Brasilonema sennae CENA114: one gene and its partner. The protein of the gene in region 1 interacts with the protein of each later gene in a pairwise test. Links are inferred from orthologs where the notes say so. Each region holds a gene or a part of one and is shown on either strand. Other genes may lie near its edges.

Evidence for each region. Proteins that work in one complex are often made in the same cells at the same time.
Region 2: the proteins of DP114_RS25015 (region 1) and DP114_RS25835 interact in binary tests that used the Escherichia coli proteins (3 or more experiments, as listed by UniProt). The link is inferred for Brasilonema sennae CENA114 from one-to-one orthologs.

The regions. Positions count from the first base shown.
Region 1 is NZ_CP030118.1:5,976,844-5,985,267, reverse strand. Bases 932-3,748 are described here. They hold DP114_RS25015 (pyridoxal phosphate-dependent aminotransferase), read left to right. Parts: upstream 932-1,660; coding sequence 1,661-2,836; downstream 2,837-3,748. Other genes in these bases: nblS (two-component system sensor histidine kinase NblS), read right to left, coding at 3,142-3,748; DP114_RS25020 (zinc ribbon domain-containing protein), read left to right, coding at 932-1,097. Outside these bases: DP114_RS25030 (hypothetical protein), read left to right, coding at 1-177; DP114_RS25025 (HNH endonuclease), read left to right, coding at 187-630; more of DP114_RS25020, read left to right, coding at 726-931; more of nblS, read right to left, coding at 3,749-5,061; purD (phosphoribosylamine--glycine ligase), read right to left, coding at 5,323-6,612; DP114_RS25000 (hypothetical protein), read left to right, coding at 6,819-7,682; DP114_RS24995 (hypothetical protein), read right to left, coding at 7,875-8,405. UniProt on the Escherichia coli protein: Shows aminotransferase activity with methionine and histidine as substrates, and to a lesser extent also with phenylalanine.
Region 2 is NZ_CP030118.1:6,199,053-6,206,557, reverse strand. Bases 3,446-6,672 are described here. They hold DP114_RS25835 (DNA polymerase III subunit alpha), read left to right. Parts: upstream 3,446-3,841; coding sequence 3,842-6,472; downstream 6,473-6,672. Other genes in these bases: DP114_RS25840 (WGxxGxxG-CTERM domain-containing protein), read left to right, coding at 3,446-3,621. In the rest of the region: DP114_RS25850 (GNAT family N-acetyltransferase), read right to left, coding at 1-432; DP114_RS25845 (NCS2 family permease), read left to right, coding at 595-2,241; more of DP114_RS25840, read left to right, coding at 2,830-3,445; DP114_RS25830 (hypothetical protein), read left to right, coding at 6,830-7,138; DP114_RS25825 (hypothetical protein), read left to right, coding at 7,175-7,435. UniProt on the Escherichia coli protein: DNA polymerase III is a complex, multichain enzyme responsible for most of the replicative synthesis in bacteria. This DNA polymerase also exhibits 3' to 5' exonuclease activity. The alpha chain is the DNA polymerase catalytic subunit.

The sequences.
Region 1 (8,424 bases):
GTCGTCAATTTTCAACTTTCAGATTCAGCAAAAGAGCGTTTGGAAGACTTGGTGTACGGACACAAAATGGGTGAACTAACACCAGAGGAAAAGAGAGAATTAGATCATTTCTTAACGCTAGAGCATATAATGACACTAGCAAAAGCACGGGCTTATAAGTATATTAGTGCTGAGTAAATATTCAAAATGTCTCGTCCTTACGTTAATTTAGAACTTAGGCGTTTAGTTGCAGCTCGTGCTGACTACATCTGTGAATACTGCCTGATTACAGAAGTAGATAGATCTTCTGGTTGTCAAGTTGATCATATTATTAGCGTCAAACATGGTGGAGCCACAACAGAGGATAATCTCTGCTACGCCTGTGTTTTCTGCAATCTTCAAAAAGGAACTGATTTGGGATCGATTAATTGGCGTACTGGAGAACTCGTCCGGTTTTTCAACCCACGTAGAGATTTTTGGGGAGAACACTTTCGACTAGATCAAGCTGTGATTCAACCGCTGACAGATATTGGAGAAGTGACAGTACGCATTCTAGATTTTAACAGTAATGAACGAATTCCAGAGCGGCAAGCCTTGGTAGAAGCTGGTAAGTATCCCTCAGCATCGGCTTTACGACGGATGACAAAGTAGAGAATGAATCTTGAAAACAAATCGATCAGTATTTTGTTCCCATGCATATGAGGAAATAGCTAGAATCAGAATGTTTGCTCTTTAAGGCTACGCTTGTGGACACTGCAACTTGCCCTCGCTGTCATCAACCCGTGAATTCCCAAGCTGTCACCTGTCCTCATTGTGGCACTCAGTTGAAAGCTTATGGACATCCCGGCATTCCTCTACATCGCGCCACAGGGAAGGAGTATCTCTGCGACAGCTGCACTTACCACGCTGACGATACTTGCAATTTTCCCCAGCGTCCTTTTGCCAAAGAATGCATTCTCTACGAAAATATTGAGGAGAGTAAGCAATACTTGCAGCAGCAGCGTTACGCCAACAGCTTTGGTGCAACTGTGAAAAATTGGATCAAACGCAATCAAGCTTTACTTTTGCTGCTGGCTCTGTTATTCGTCTGTTTAATTATTGCTCTGTCTACATCATAAAGCAAGGCTGTATTTCAGCTTGCCTACTTTGTCAATGCGTAAGTTTTAACAACATTCATAAGACACGTAGGGGAGCCATTACTGCAGAGAGAAGTGCCTTGCGGGGGTTCCCCCCGTTGTGGAGCCAGCCCCGTGCGGAGAGCAGCGCCTTGCGGGGGTTCCCCCAAAGTCTGCCGGGGGAAGCTTCCCCCGGCGAGCTTTGACCGTTGTGGCGACTGCGGAGGGTTCCCCCCGTTGAGGGGACTGGCGTGCAACTAGCCCCGATAGGCGTAGCCGTGCCGCAGGCATAGGGGGCGCTACGCAAACGGAGAGGGTTTCCCTCCGTAGGTATCTGGCGTTGGGCAGTGCTTAGCAAAACCCGGATGTAGTCAGCAAAATACGGTAAGCACTGCCCACCCTACAATACTTAAGATTTTTCATAAATCATTTAGGATTGCTATATGCGTAAGTTTTAACAACATTCATAAGTGCATAAGTCAAATAAAATTTCATTTATGACATATCGTTAATAGTGAACTTTACATTTTTAAAAACAACAGTTTATACCAGCGACAGGAGAATAAATGTATCCATCTGCTAAGCGATTACAAGAATTTCATCCCTCTGTTATTCGTGAAATGACAAGGCTTGCAATCAAGCATAAAGCCATCAACATGGCTCAAGGATTGCCTGATTTCCCCTCCCCTCCTGAACTGATTCGGGCTGCATCTGTGGCGATGGAAGAAGGTCATAATCAATACACAAACACCTGGGGAATTCCAGAGCTTCGCCAAGCAATTTCAAATAATCTGCAAAACTTGTACGATTTATACTATGACCCAGAGGAGCAAATTACGGTTACTTGCGGCGTCACAGAAGGTATTGTCTTGGCAATGCTCAGCTTAGTTAATCCGGGTGATGAAGTTATTGTTATAGAACCATTTCATGATAATTATCTCCCAGCCATTAATTTTGCACAAGCTAAACCAGTTTTTGTGAGATTAGAGCCGCCTTTTTTTCAACTCGATCCAGAACGTCTACGAGCTGCTTTTTCACACAAAACCAAGGCGATCATTGTTAACACACCTCATAATCCTACAGGACGTGTTTTTACAAGGGAAGAATTAAATTCTATAGCCAGTCTTTGCCGAGAGTTTAATGTTGTTGCTGTTACGGATGAAATTTACGATCGCATCACCTTCGACGAACACCAACACATTCCTCTAGCAACTCTTGATGGAATGTTTGAGCAAACTCTAACTATTAGTGGTTTGAGTAAAACCTTCTCGATCACAGGATGGCGGATTGGCTATGTCTGTGCCCCCACTAACTTAAGTGCAGCGATTCGGACGCTACATGACTTTACAACAATTTGTGCACCAGCCCCTTTCCAGTACGCTGCAGTCGCTGGATTGAAATTGCCAGAGTCGTTCTTCGAGACTCAAAAACAAGCATATACTACCCGACGCGATCGCATACTCAAAATTCTGGAAGAATATCAATTTATCGTACAACCACCCCAAGGTGCTTATTACATAATGAGTGATTTTAGTCAATACAGCGCTCATGCAGATGATTATGAATTTGCCAAATACCTGGTTGAGGAAGTCGGAATAGCCGTTGTACCAGGTTCTAGTTTTTATTCCACACCAGAACTTGGGCGAAATACAGTCCGGTGGTCCTTTGCAAAAAAAACCGAGACCTTTGATGCAGTTGAACAAAGGTTGCATCTGAAGAAACACAAAAGTGTAGGGGTGTAAGGGTGTTAGGACTTACGCAAAAACTCTTTTAAACCCTCTTAACTATGCGCTAAGGCGCACGCTACGCGTTCGGCAAAGCCGTGCCGCAGGCATACGTGCTCTTTGCGTCCTTTGCGGTTTATTTTTTCATAATTTTGCGTAAGTCCTGGGTGTAAGGGAAAAGGTGTTTCTTTCATTCATAACGGGTTGCGATCGCCGCCCCTCAGGCGCTTTCAACAAACGCAATCGATAAAATTCCCAAATTCCGGTGATTTTATCGATTGTATTTCTTTCATCTTTAATATCAAGCCTGGTACGTACCAAGCTTAATATGACTTCGGAACATGAGGCGCTTGTTCATCAAACACCGCCAAGTCAAACCAAAAAGTAGTACCAATGCCAATTTCACTCACCAAATAAATTTTCGTCTGATGCTTTTCTATAATATTCCTGACAATAGATAGCCCCAAACCTGTGCCTTCTAGGGTGTGAACTCGGTTTTCAACCCGGACAAAACGGTCAAAAATGGCTTCTTGGTCTTCTGGACCAATGCCAATTCCAGTATCAGAAATTTCCACTCGTACTTTGGGTACTTGATGATGAGAACTGGACTTTGGTTCAAGTTGGTGGGCGCGGAGGGCAACTTTTCCACCCGCTTTAGTAAACTTGAGGGCATTACCAATCAAATTAGCCAACACCTGCAACAATAAATCATAGTGACCGACAACGAGGGGCAATTGAGGCTCAACTTCCTGAATTAATTCAATGCCTTTGTCCCTAGCATTGAGTTGGTAAGTACGCAGTGTCTGCTCGATCGCCTGCGCCAAATCTACCCCCTTCAAGTGATAGTTGCGACCAGATTCTAGCTTTGACAAATCCAAAACATCGTTAACTAAGCGGGTTAGTCTATCGGTTTCATGATTGACAGTGACCAAAAACTCTTTCTTTTGTTCAGTACTCAAGTCTTCCCCATAGTCGTGCAAAGTCTCGATAAATGATTTGATGTTAAATAAAGGCGTTCGCAATTCGTGGGAGATGTTACTGATAAACTGACTTTTTGCCTCGTTAAGTTCTACCTCGCGGGTGATATCTTGTACGGTAATAGCAATACCTTTAACACTCTCTCTTTGCTGGTTAAGAACTGTTGTCATCAGAATGCGGACAGTGCGCTTGATAGGTTCAATCAGCGGTATACGGAATTCAGCACTTTCGCATTCCCCGGTTGCTATTTCATATAAGGGACGGGTAATTTGCATTCCTACCGCTGCAGGCAAGTGATGTAAAACATTTTCGCCTACGAGTTTAGCCTCTTCCCAGCCGAAAATTCTCTGTGCTGTGGGGTTCGCTAAAATCACCTGCATACTATTATCAATCAAGACGGCTCCGTCAGCAATTGTGGAAACCAGCGTTTCTAGCTTAGCTTTTTCCGCTGTCAGTTCCTCAATATTTTGTTCTTCATAGCGCTCCAAGCGCTCTGCCATTTCATTAAAATTGAGAATTAACTCCCCAAGTTCGCCCCCTAGTGGTAAATCAATTTGCTGTTTGAAATTCCCCGCAGTAATTTGTTTTACCCCCACCAGCAACTCTTTTATCGGCTTGGTGATTGTCAAAGCATTAATCACCCCTCCCAAAATCACCATCACCCAAATTGAGATAAAAACAGCAATGGTGACATCACGAGTGAAATTTGATGAGATGACTGCAGCTGAGTTAGGGTTGATCCCAACTGCCAACACACCCAAGTATTTGCCATCCGCAGTTAGTGGAACAAACACATCGGTGACTTCCCCGTCTGGCGATCGATGTTGTCGCACCATCGGCTTTTCGGCATCAGCAGCATAATCATCGGGCAGTTCTATCCGCCGTTCAATGGCAAGGGATGTTCCCACCTCCGGTTGCCAAAAGGGAATACCGAAATAAATATTCCCTGTGTCATCAGCATAAAGCATATAACGCACGCTAGAGGTGCTGCTATAAAAGCGTTGGGAAAATTCTGCCACCTCAGTGAGATTATCATTAGCAATGAGCGGAGCAACGTTAGCCGCCAGCAGCAGCCCAAGATCACGACCAAAGCGAGTGTCATTTACACGTGCATCCAGCTGAATTGTATTCACAGCCCAGAAGGTCAAACCACTCATCACCAGAGAGACTACCAAAGTAGCGGCTGCTAAAAGTTTAGTCTGGAGAGTGAACTCCAACCACCAATTGACAATTGCTTCTTTGATTATTTTTAAAACAGTTAGCATCTTAAAAAATCGTTATTATAGTGCTGACAATGAGGATCATAGGATAGTATATGATTTACCTAAGACCTATCAAGGTTTAACTTGTTAGGGAAGGGATAGTTATTTGTTCATCCCTGTTAGGAATTGAAACTAGCCCAATAAATAAAAATTAACAGTTTCTAGACAAACACGTAACAAAGAGCAAAGAAGCAGAGGAAGGAAGCGCTTGGGTTGCCCTTGGGTTGCGGGGAGAGAAAATATTTTCCTCTCACTCCCTTTGTCTTATTTAACTCGGTGACCAATGTCTCTTCGGTAATACATTCCCTCAAAGTGAATGCACTGCGTCCCAGCATACGCTTGGGTAAGCGCGTGCTCAAAATTTTCTCCAACTGCAGTAATGTTTAATACCCGACCTCCGTCTGTCACCACTTGTCTCGTTTTCTCGCTCCCGCCTGGGAATGCCTTTGTCCCAGCATGAAAGACAGTGGTTCCCAGTGCTTGTGCTTCCGGAATACCAGTAATGACTTTTCCTTTCTCATATGCTCCAGGATAACCACCAGAAGCAGCAACAACTGTGACAGCTGCACCTTGCTTCCAAGCGATGGGTGGCATTTGAGCCAAACGTTGCTCAACACAAGCTAGAATTAATTCTTCTAGGGGTGTTTCCAACAGAGGTAACACAACTTGCGTTTCTGGATCGCCAAAGCGACAGTTAAACTCCAAAACCTTAAAATCGCCATTAGGAGTTATCATTAAGCCAGCGTAAAGCACACCTCGGTAGTCAATGCCTTTTTTCCTGAGTATGGCGATCGCTTTTTCTAAAACTTGCTTTTGAACTTTTGCCATCAACTCTGGTGTCGCGATCGGCGCTGGGGCATACGCTCCCATACCACCAGTATTTTCCCCTGTATCGCCCTCACCAATCCGCTTATGATCTTGAGCAGCCAGTAACGGACGAATCGTTAACCCATCCGTTAACGCTAAAACAGAAACCTCTTGCCCTGTCAAGCACTCTTCAATAACAACAAATTTCCCTGCACTGCCAAATTCTCCGCCAAACATGGCATCAATCCCCGCATGTGCCTGTTCCACTGTTTGGGCAACGATGACACCTTTACCAGCCGCTAAACCATCGGCTTTGACAACAATTGGTGCTCCTTGACCTTTTACATAAGATTTCGCTGCGGCTGCTTCCGTAAATACCGCTGCCCGTGCTGTCGGAATTCCTGCTTCCTGCATCAAAGCTTTTGCCCAAGCCTTACTTGCCTCAATTTGCGCACCTGCTTTCGTTGGACCAAAAACCATTAGACCAACAGATTTGAGATAATCCGTAATGCCTTTTGCTAAAGGTACTTCTGGTCCGACCACAACAAGAGTTATGTTCTGGTCTTTGGCAAATTGAGCGATCGCCTCAAAGTCGTCTACTGCCAAAGAAAGGTTTTGGCAACCTTCCATACTTGCTGTACCCCCGTTTCCTGGCACACACACAACTTGCTCAATTTGCTTTGATTGTAACAGTTTCCAAGCTAAGGCGTGTTCCCGCCCTCCATTACCTATAACTAAAACTTTCACTGGTATCCTCTAAGATTTTTTGTAAGGGAGAATGCGAGCGGAGCGACTCGCCGTACAATTTTTTCACCAATTCTGATGATTGTGCAAGTCATAGTACATTGGGCGCACAAATCCTGAATCATTGATTTTGCAATTACTGGTTATTTTTGATACAATTCACTCAGACTACCTTTGGATAATAAAATTTAGTCAACAAGAGTACAAACATGTTGAAGCTAACACGACGACAGTTTGGTCAGCTGGTGATTGCAACCGCAACATTTGCTGGGCTTGGGTATCTCGGCAAAAGAACTGTTGCACAAACATCCTCGATTATCTATGGTGTACGCGTTCCTAAAGCCGGACAACTTGTCATACAGTCCTTAGACTTAGCAACTAAACAAATTCAGGAGCTAACTAGTGTTTCTATACAGTCTGGCGAACAATTGAATAGTATCAGTTATTTAGGTTCTAACAAATTTGTACTAAGCATTAGCCCGCTCAAAAGTGCCGCCAAAGGAAATAATTCCCCTCGGTTATTGACTGTCACTGTAGGTCAGTCTCCAACAAGCACGCCTATCTCTGGACTCGCAAACGACCAGAACCTCGCAAATGTCTTGGTTACTAATGATGGCTCGCTTGTCGGTCTAACGCACAGAAGTGACAAAACGTCATCCACACTAGTTAATATCGACGCTAATACAGGAGCGATTAATACTATTAATAACATCACACTGCCTGTTAGCGAGCGATTCGATAATCTAGCCCAGTCGAAGTTGGATAATGTTGCAGAGTCAAATGGAATAATTTATACGACAAATCTTACGCAACAAGGTAATACAAGTTTGGTGCAGTTGGATTTGACAAAAGGACAAGTAAGCCCAGGAGCGCAATTGACAATTGATGGTAAGGTTTGGAATAGTGGCTTTAGCACCTTAGCCAGCGCTTCAGGAGACCAAATATATGCCCTTGGTGCCCCTCGATATGTGACACCTAATAATCTCTACACCATAAATGTCAGCACTGGGGTTATGACTTTGATACAACAGTGGGATGTTGTAAAGACTACGACTAGTGCTAGTGGCGCATAGAGAGTTCTATTTATCAAGAACAGAATGAGAGGGTGAAAACCCTTGGTTTGAAACCATTTGTTTTAGATATGTACTGGGTAGGTTGGACTTAAGCCCATCAGCCACATATACAGGAGTCAGACCTATTTTTCTTGATAAAAAATACTCCACTATGATAATTAGCGGAGTAACATTAATTTTAATATTGTTAAATTACTGAACTATAACTCTTCTGGCAGTTACTAAAGAAGATAAGCCATCTTGCTTCAGTTTATCTTCTGACAAGCTGACCTTGCTGGAAGTGTTAATCGCGACAGTCTTCACTACTTGAGAGCAAAATGTTCCCACATTTGGCTCTTTTACTTTGTACACTACCTCAGCTTTATTTCCACTAATTGAGCTAATTGATACACTCTGCAAACCCCAGCAGGGATTAGGGAGACTGATGTTTCCGCTCACACTCAGTTTTGGTACAGTATATGAAACCTTTAGTTTGGAACCCAAGTTGTCATTAGCAGGAATAGTGGCAGTATATGTAACAGGTGCAGACTGTAGCGTAGGGCTTGGTGCAGGATCATCGCTCACTGGTCCATCTGTTGGCTGCGTGATCGGCTCACGATAGCGTTGAGTGGGCTGAGCATTAACCTCATCAGTACTAAATCCCACAACCAGTAGAAATGATGCAAATAACACAACCAAGAATGTAACTGCTTGTTTTAGCTGCATGAATTTCGTATACTTCATAACATATTGCAATGTCTAC
Region 2 (7,505 bases), 220 kb from region 1 along the record:
TCTTTCTGCTACTTTCCGTGACTCAACGTTTGGCTGATCACAGCTTGCTAAAAGATACTGATAGCCAAGTTCGTTGAAACAATACTTTAGTATTCTGGTTGCAGCTTCGGTAGCGTAGCCTTTTTTCGTCGCTTCAGGCAGCAAAGCATAAGCTAATTGGGGTTGCCCTTCACCAAAGAAATACCACAAACCAACAAACCCAATAATTTCTTTCTCATTTTTAGTCTCAATAAACCAAAGACCAAACTTTCTTTCATCAAAAAGCCTTTGACTTTCTATCAACATTTCTTCAACCTGTTGCAAAGACCAAACCTTGTCATCGCACAAATATTTTCTAACGTACGGATTAATAAAAATACTGTGTAGTGTGTTAAGCTCACTCTCTAAGATTGGCTTTAATCGCAACCTCTGAGTTTCAAATACCAAGCTCATGACATCTTGCCACTTTCAACGTCTGATTCAACTATACCGCCTGTCCACTTGAAGATTACTCCAAACATTACCCTTACTGATATCCTTAAACCAACAAGATGATGCTGCAAAGCAGCCGCGACGCACGCGAACACAAAAAAATTGTCGAGGTAAAAGTAAACGATGGAAATCTCAACAGTTAAGACTCCCCGCTGGTTTGTCCGCAGAGATATAGATGGTTTGTTTGGGCTTTTCCTCGACAACTTGATTCAAATTTTGTTGATTGTGAATTTATGTCAAGGGGTGCTTGGCTTTTCTCCCTCCCTGGTATACGGGCGTATTCTGCCAGGAATTGCTTTAAGTTTAATTGTTGGTAACTTTTATTATGGATGGTTAGCTTACAAACAAGGGCAACGAGAACAACGGGATGATATCACTGCTTTGCCTTATGGCATTAATACAGTGAGCCTTTTTGCTTATGTATTTTTGGTGATGTTGCCTGTGCGGTTGACGGCGATCGCCCAAGGTGTATCATCAGAACAAGCTGCTGAACTCGCATGGCAAGCCGGTTTGGTCGCTTGCTTGGGTTCAGGTTTGATAGAATTAGTCGGTGCATGGGTTGGTAATCCTCTGCGTCGTCTTGTTCCTCGCGCAGCGATGCTTTCCACTTTAGGTGGTATTGCTATCACTTTCATTGCAATTGGCTTTCTCTTTCGGACTTTTGCCAATCCCGTAGTTGGTTTAGTTCCTTTAGGCGTTATCTTAATTACCTACTTTGGACAAGTGCGATTTGCCATTCCTGGTGGATTATTAGCAGTGCTTTTGGGAATTGGTTTGGCTTGGGGTACAGGTTTAGTCAGTTGGGATAACGCCAAGTTCGCTACTGCACTACAACCGATAGGAGTTTACATACCAAGGTTATGGCTAGGGGATTTATGGAATAGTCGCGCAGTCTTACTCGACTATTTCAGCATCATTTTACCGATGGGATTATTTAACCTTGTCGGTAGCCTGCAAAATTTAGAAAGTGCTGAAGCTGCAGGAGATGTTTATCCTGCAACCCCAAGTCTTGCAGCAAATGGTATTGGTACATTGGTTGCAGCCATTTGTGGTTCTTGTTTCCCAACAACCATTTATATTGGACATCCTGGTTGGAAAGCTTTAGGTGCAAGAGTGGGTTACTCCATTCTCAACGGTATTTTTATGGGCTTGCTGTGCTTAACTGGAACCGTTGCCATCCTTGCCTATTTTGTCCCCGTTGAAGCTGGAATGGCAATTGTGTTATGGATTGGCATTGTCATTGTAGCTCAAAGCTTCACAGCAACTCCTTCTCACCATGCGCCTGCTGTCGTTGTCGGTTTGTTACCAGGTATCGCAGGTTGGGGTGCTTTAATTGCCAAAAATGCACTACGCGCGGCAGGTTTAGGAACACCAGACAAACCCCTGACTCCTGCTTTAATTGAACAGTTTAAATTGAGCGATACATATATAGATGGTGCTTTTGCTTTAGAGCAGGGCTTTATTTTTTCAGCTATGATTTTAGCTGGTATCACAGTTTATATTATTGAGCGAGACTTCCGCAAAGCTGGTTATTGGTCTATAGCAGCAGCCTTACTCTCTTGGTTTGGGTTGATGCATAGCTACCGTTGGACTGTAGCAGATACTGTTGTCAATTTGGGTTTTGGAACTGGAACGCCTTGGGCAGTCGGCTACATTTTACTAGCTATTCTCTTTTTCTACACCGAATGGCTAGCGCGTCGTCAGAAAGGAAATCAAAAGGTTGTTCCATCGTCATCACAAGATGCTTTTGATGGAAATTTAGAGAAATGAGGTTATGTTCATCCTCTCAAATCTACTCCTATCAGCCAGATTTAAATAAGGTTGGATATTTTTTCGCGTGTTTGTGCTTTATGTGAATCATATTGCTATAGCAGGGAACACTTAACAGACTTGAAAGTCTCTTGGTGAACGTGTTTTCTCATTAGTTCGTGTCCTAATCTACCTGGCGACTGCCATATATCTACTACTTATAATTACTATATCTCCTACTTATAATAGCCACATCTTTGAGATTGAGACCTGTTCACTGTATCTATGCTCTTAAGCTAACTGAAAATCCAGCTTACTCCTTGAGGATTAGTCGGTTTATTCCTATGGTAGAAGGTTGAGAAAAACAATAGCAGGTATCGTACTAACTAGTAGTGTAAATTTTACAAATAGCAGATTATGTTGTTCTATTCCACAAAAGATCTTGCAGAGTTATTAAAGATAGCTATTGTTTCTATCGTAGGAAAAAAGCTTATTAAAAATTCAGGTGAAGTTATGAGTCTCGAAAAAACTAGCAATTTATAACAGTTCTCATTAAAAAAAAGCAGAGAATTTATCAAAAAAACTTGCAACACAAAATCAACAAAAACTATGAAACTTTCTCATTTATCTAAAAATGTTTGGGCTAGCGCCTTCGCTCTCGGTTTAGCTACTTTGACTTTAACTCTACCTGTTTCTGCCCAATCTGGTGGTGGTGGTGGTAGTGGAGGATCAGGTGGTGCCAGTAGTGGCAGTAGTGGTAGTGGTGCTGGTAGTGGTGCTGGCACTGGTAGTACAGGTACAGGTACAGGCACAGGCACTACAGGTACAGGCACAGGCACTACAGGCACTGGTACAGGTACAGGCACTACAGGTACAGGCACTACAGGTACTGGTACAGGTACAGGCACTACAGGTACTGGTACAGGTACAGGCACTACAGGTACTGGTACAGGTACAGGCACTACAGGTACTGGTACGACAACAGATGGCACAGGAACGAGCGGTACCGGCGGCACAGGCACTACAGGCACTGGTACAAATGGGACGGGTATGACTGGTAGTGGCACTGACACCACTGGTGGGACAACTGGAACTGGTACAACTGGTAGTGGCACTGACACCACTGGTGGGACAACTGGTACAGGTACAACTGGAACTGGTACAACTGGTAGTGGCACTGACACCACTGGTGGGACAACTGGTACAGGCACTGGCAGCACCACAGACACGACAACAAATAATCAAGGCGTTAGAGAGGTGAGAACCGAGAGCCATTCTGACTGGGGTTGGCTTGGTCTACTTGGTCTTGCAGGTCTTGCAGGTCTTATTCCTAAACGCTCTCAAACCCGAGTAGTTCACGATCCCAATGAAGTAACGCGTCCTGGTTCTACTAAGTTATAAGGCTTTGCTGAAGGTAGGGGGTAAAGGGGAATAATAATTCACTTTTCAGACAAATTGAGTATTGTGAACTCTTTACCGCCGCCTTGAGCCAGTTCTTACAGCATTACTTTAGATATTAAATTTAATTATTAGAAATTCTAAATAAGATAACCGCGCTCAGGTACAAACTGCGTTACCCTGGTATACGCTTCGTGTTTTTCACTGCTAGCTGGAAACGCATATGTCCTTTGTCCCTTTGCACATTCATAGTGATTACAGTCTGCTTGATGGAGCAAGTCAACTGCCAGATTTAGCGGATCGCGCCATCGAACTGGGGATTAAAGCAATAGCCCTGACAGATCATGGTGTGATGTATGGTGCGATCGAACTGATTAAAATTTGCCGCAATAAAAATATCAAGCCAATTATCGGCAACGAAATGTATATCATCAACGGCGATATTACAAAACAAGAACGCCGTCCCCGCTATCATCAAGTTGTTTTAGCCAAAAATACAAAAGGATATAAAAATTTAGTCAAGATCACAACAATTTCTCATCTTCAAGGTGTGCAGGGCAAAGGCATTTTTTCCCGTCCTTGTGTAAATAAAGAATTATTAAAACAGTACCATGAAGGCTTAATTGTAACGAGTGCTTGTTTGGGTGGAGAAGTTCCGCAAGCAATTCTCAGTGGTAAATTAGAGGCTGCACGTAAAGTTGCTCGGTGGTATAAAGAAGTCTTTGGTGAAGATTATTATTTAGAAATTCAAGACCACGGCTCCCAAGAAGACCGGATTGTTAATGTAGAAATTGTCAAAATTGCGCGGGAACTTGGTATTAAAATTATCGCCACCAATGACTCACATTTTATTTCTTGTTACGATGTTGAAGCACACGATGCTTTGCTATGCATTCAAACTGGCAAATTGATTTCTGACGATAAGCGAATGCGTTATAGCGGGACAGAATATCTGAAATCTGCTGAGGAAATGAAGGCGCTGTTTCGCGACCATTTACCAGATGATGTCATTGAAGAAGCTGTGCTCACCACAGTTGAAGTTGCAGATAAAGTCGAACCTTACCAAATTTTAGGTGAACCTCGCATTCCCAATTATCCCATCCCATCTGGTCATACTGCTGATACATATGTTGAAGAAGTTGCTTGGCAAGGACTTTTACAAAAATTAAATAGTAAATCTAGAAATCAAATTGACCAAACTTATAAAGATAGGTTGGAGTATGAACTAAAAATGATTCAGAAGATGGGTTTCTCCAGCTACTTTTTAGTTGTATGGGACTACATCAAATTCGCGAGAGACAAGAATATTTCTGTAGGTCCTGGTCGTGGTTCTGCTGCAGGGTCATTGGTTGCTTACACTATGGGGATAACTAACATTGACCCCGTACATCATGGACTGCTCTTTGAAAGATTCCTCAATCCAGAACGGAAATCTATGCCTGATATTGATACAGATTTCTGTATCGAACAACGGGATAAAGTCATTGATTATGTTACAGAAAAATACGGTAAAGAGAGAGTCGCCCAAATCATTACCTTTAACCGCTTGACTTCAAAAGCAGTTTTAAAAGATGTTGCCAGAGTCTTAAATATTCCCTATGGGGAATCAGACAAAATGGCAAAACTTATTCCTGTTTCCCGAGGAAAACCCACCAAACTTAAAGTGATGATTTCTGAAGCCACACCATCACCAGAGTTTAAAGAAAAATATGATAATGACCCAAAGGTACAGCATTGGCTTGATATGGCAATCCGTATTGAGGGAACAAACAAAACATTTGGTGTGCACGCTGCAGGTGTGGTAATTTCTGCTGAACCGTTGGATGAAATTGTGCCACTACAAAAAAATAACGACGGTTCTGTGATCACCCAATATTTCATGGAAGATTTGGAATCACTGGGCTTGCTAAAAATGGATTTTCTGGGTTTAAAAAACTTGACGATGATTCAGAAAACCATCGATTTGATTTCGCTACACAAAAAAATTACCATTGACCCATATGACATCACGAGTTATGAAAGAGAAGCTCAGAGAAGATTAGCGAAAGGTAAATTGAGCACCTTGCCAACAGAGGTTGAGAAGACTTATCAACTATTAGAAGCAGGCGAATTAGAAGGTATCTTTCAATTAGAATCTTCTGGAATGCGGCAAATAGTACGCGATTTAAAGCCTTCCAATATAGAAGATATTTCCTCGATTTTAGCACTATATCGACCAGGTCCATTAGATGCAGGACTGATTCCCAAGTTTATTAACCGCAAGCATGGTCGAGAAAATATTGAGTATGAAACCGAAATTTTAGAACCGATCTTAGATGAGACCTATGGAATTATGGTCTATCAAGAGCAAATTATGAAAATTGCTCAAGATATGGCTGGATATTCTTTAGGACAGGCAGATTTGCTGCGCCGTGCAATGGGTAAAAAGAAAGTTGAGGAAATGATGAAGCAGCGAGAAAAGTTTGTGGATGGCGCTGCGAAAAATGGAGTAAAAAAACAAATTGCTGAAGACTTATTCGAGCAAATGTTGAAGTTTGCTGAATATTGTCTCAGCTATGACACAGAAGTGTTAACCATAGAATATGGCTTTTTACCTATTGGGCAAATTGTAGAAAAAAGAATTGAGTGTAGCGTCTACACAGTTGATAATAACGGAAATATTTACACACAACCTATTGCTCAATGGCATGAGCGCGGTCAGCAAGAAGTTTTTGAATACTGTCTAGAGGATGGTTCTGTTATTCAGGCAACAAAAGACCATAAATTTATGACGACTGATGAGCAAATGTTGCCAATTGATGAAATATTTGAACGGGGTTTGGAGTTGATGCAGGTTAAGGGTTTACCTAAATAGCTATTAATAAGACATTTAAATATGATGATTTTTAATCAATAGTTTATTTTTTATTAAAAATAACTATATATATTTTCTGCTAAATTCACTGATTCTTTATAAAGCAGAGTGAAATTTACTTATCCACTAACTGAACAATATCGAGATCACGTTCATTTTTGACGTATTCTGCAGCTAGATTGACTAATTGTAAAAAATACACTTTGTTTGCTGCTAAATTTATGAGATAATTTTGTGAACTGTAAAAACTCAGTGAAGACACTTAATTAATTTGTTTGCAAAGTATTAACTATTCTGGTTGATATCAGGGAATAATACTAGATAAGTGTAGAAATATAAACTACAACGATTGTTTCTATGTGTGTATTCTCTTCTTGGTCTTGGCTTGGAAAACGACTTCAGTGGCTGTGTTGCTTAACTGCACTATCTTTGGTTTGTTTGATTATGGGTTGGTCACTTCCCACAAATCCAGCAAATTGCATCACTCAGCAATTAGAACAGCAAAACGCCCTATTGACTCATGAAAAACAACTTGGTGAGTTCCTGTGTTCAGATATTGTCAAAGATTTTTTGGTTCTTGAAAGCAGTTCAACTGGTGGCGCACCGCCCGCTACGAATCGAAAAAACACTCTATTCCCCGACACCCCGACAACGCCAGGTGTCTGAAGTCGGGGTATCGGGGAAACTACGCCAATTCCTACAATGGGACGCCACATGCTACAAGTCGGCACATGCTACCCTGCGGAAAACCCTTCGGGTATGCCTGCACCACGCCAAGGGCGAACGCAGTCACCTCTGTTGGGAAAACGCCAGGTGCACCCTCGGAGGAACCCTCCGCAACACACTGGCTCCCCTCCTAGAGTGCTGTCTCACCGCCCTCCGGGTGTCTACAAGTCGGGGAACCAGTCTAACGCAGTGCCTCCCCAACGCAGTGGCTCGGGAACTCCAACACCAGATGCCTAGTAGGTCGGGTTCGCCCTATGGTGCTCCGCCACACCTTACGGTGATCGGGAACGCCTGTCGCCTGGCTGTC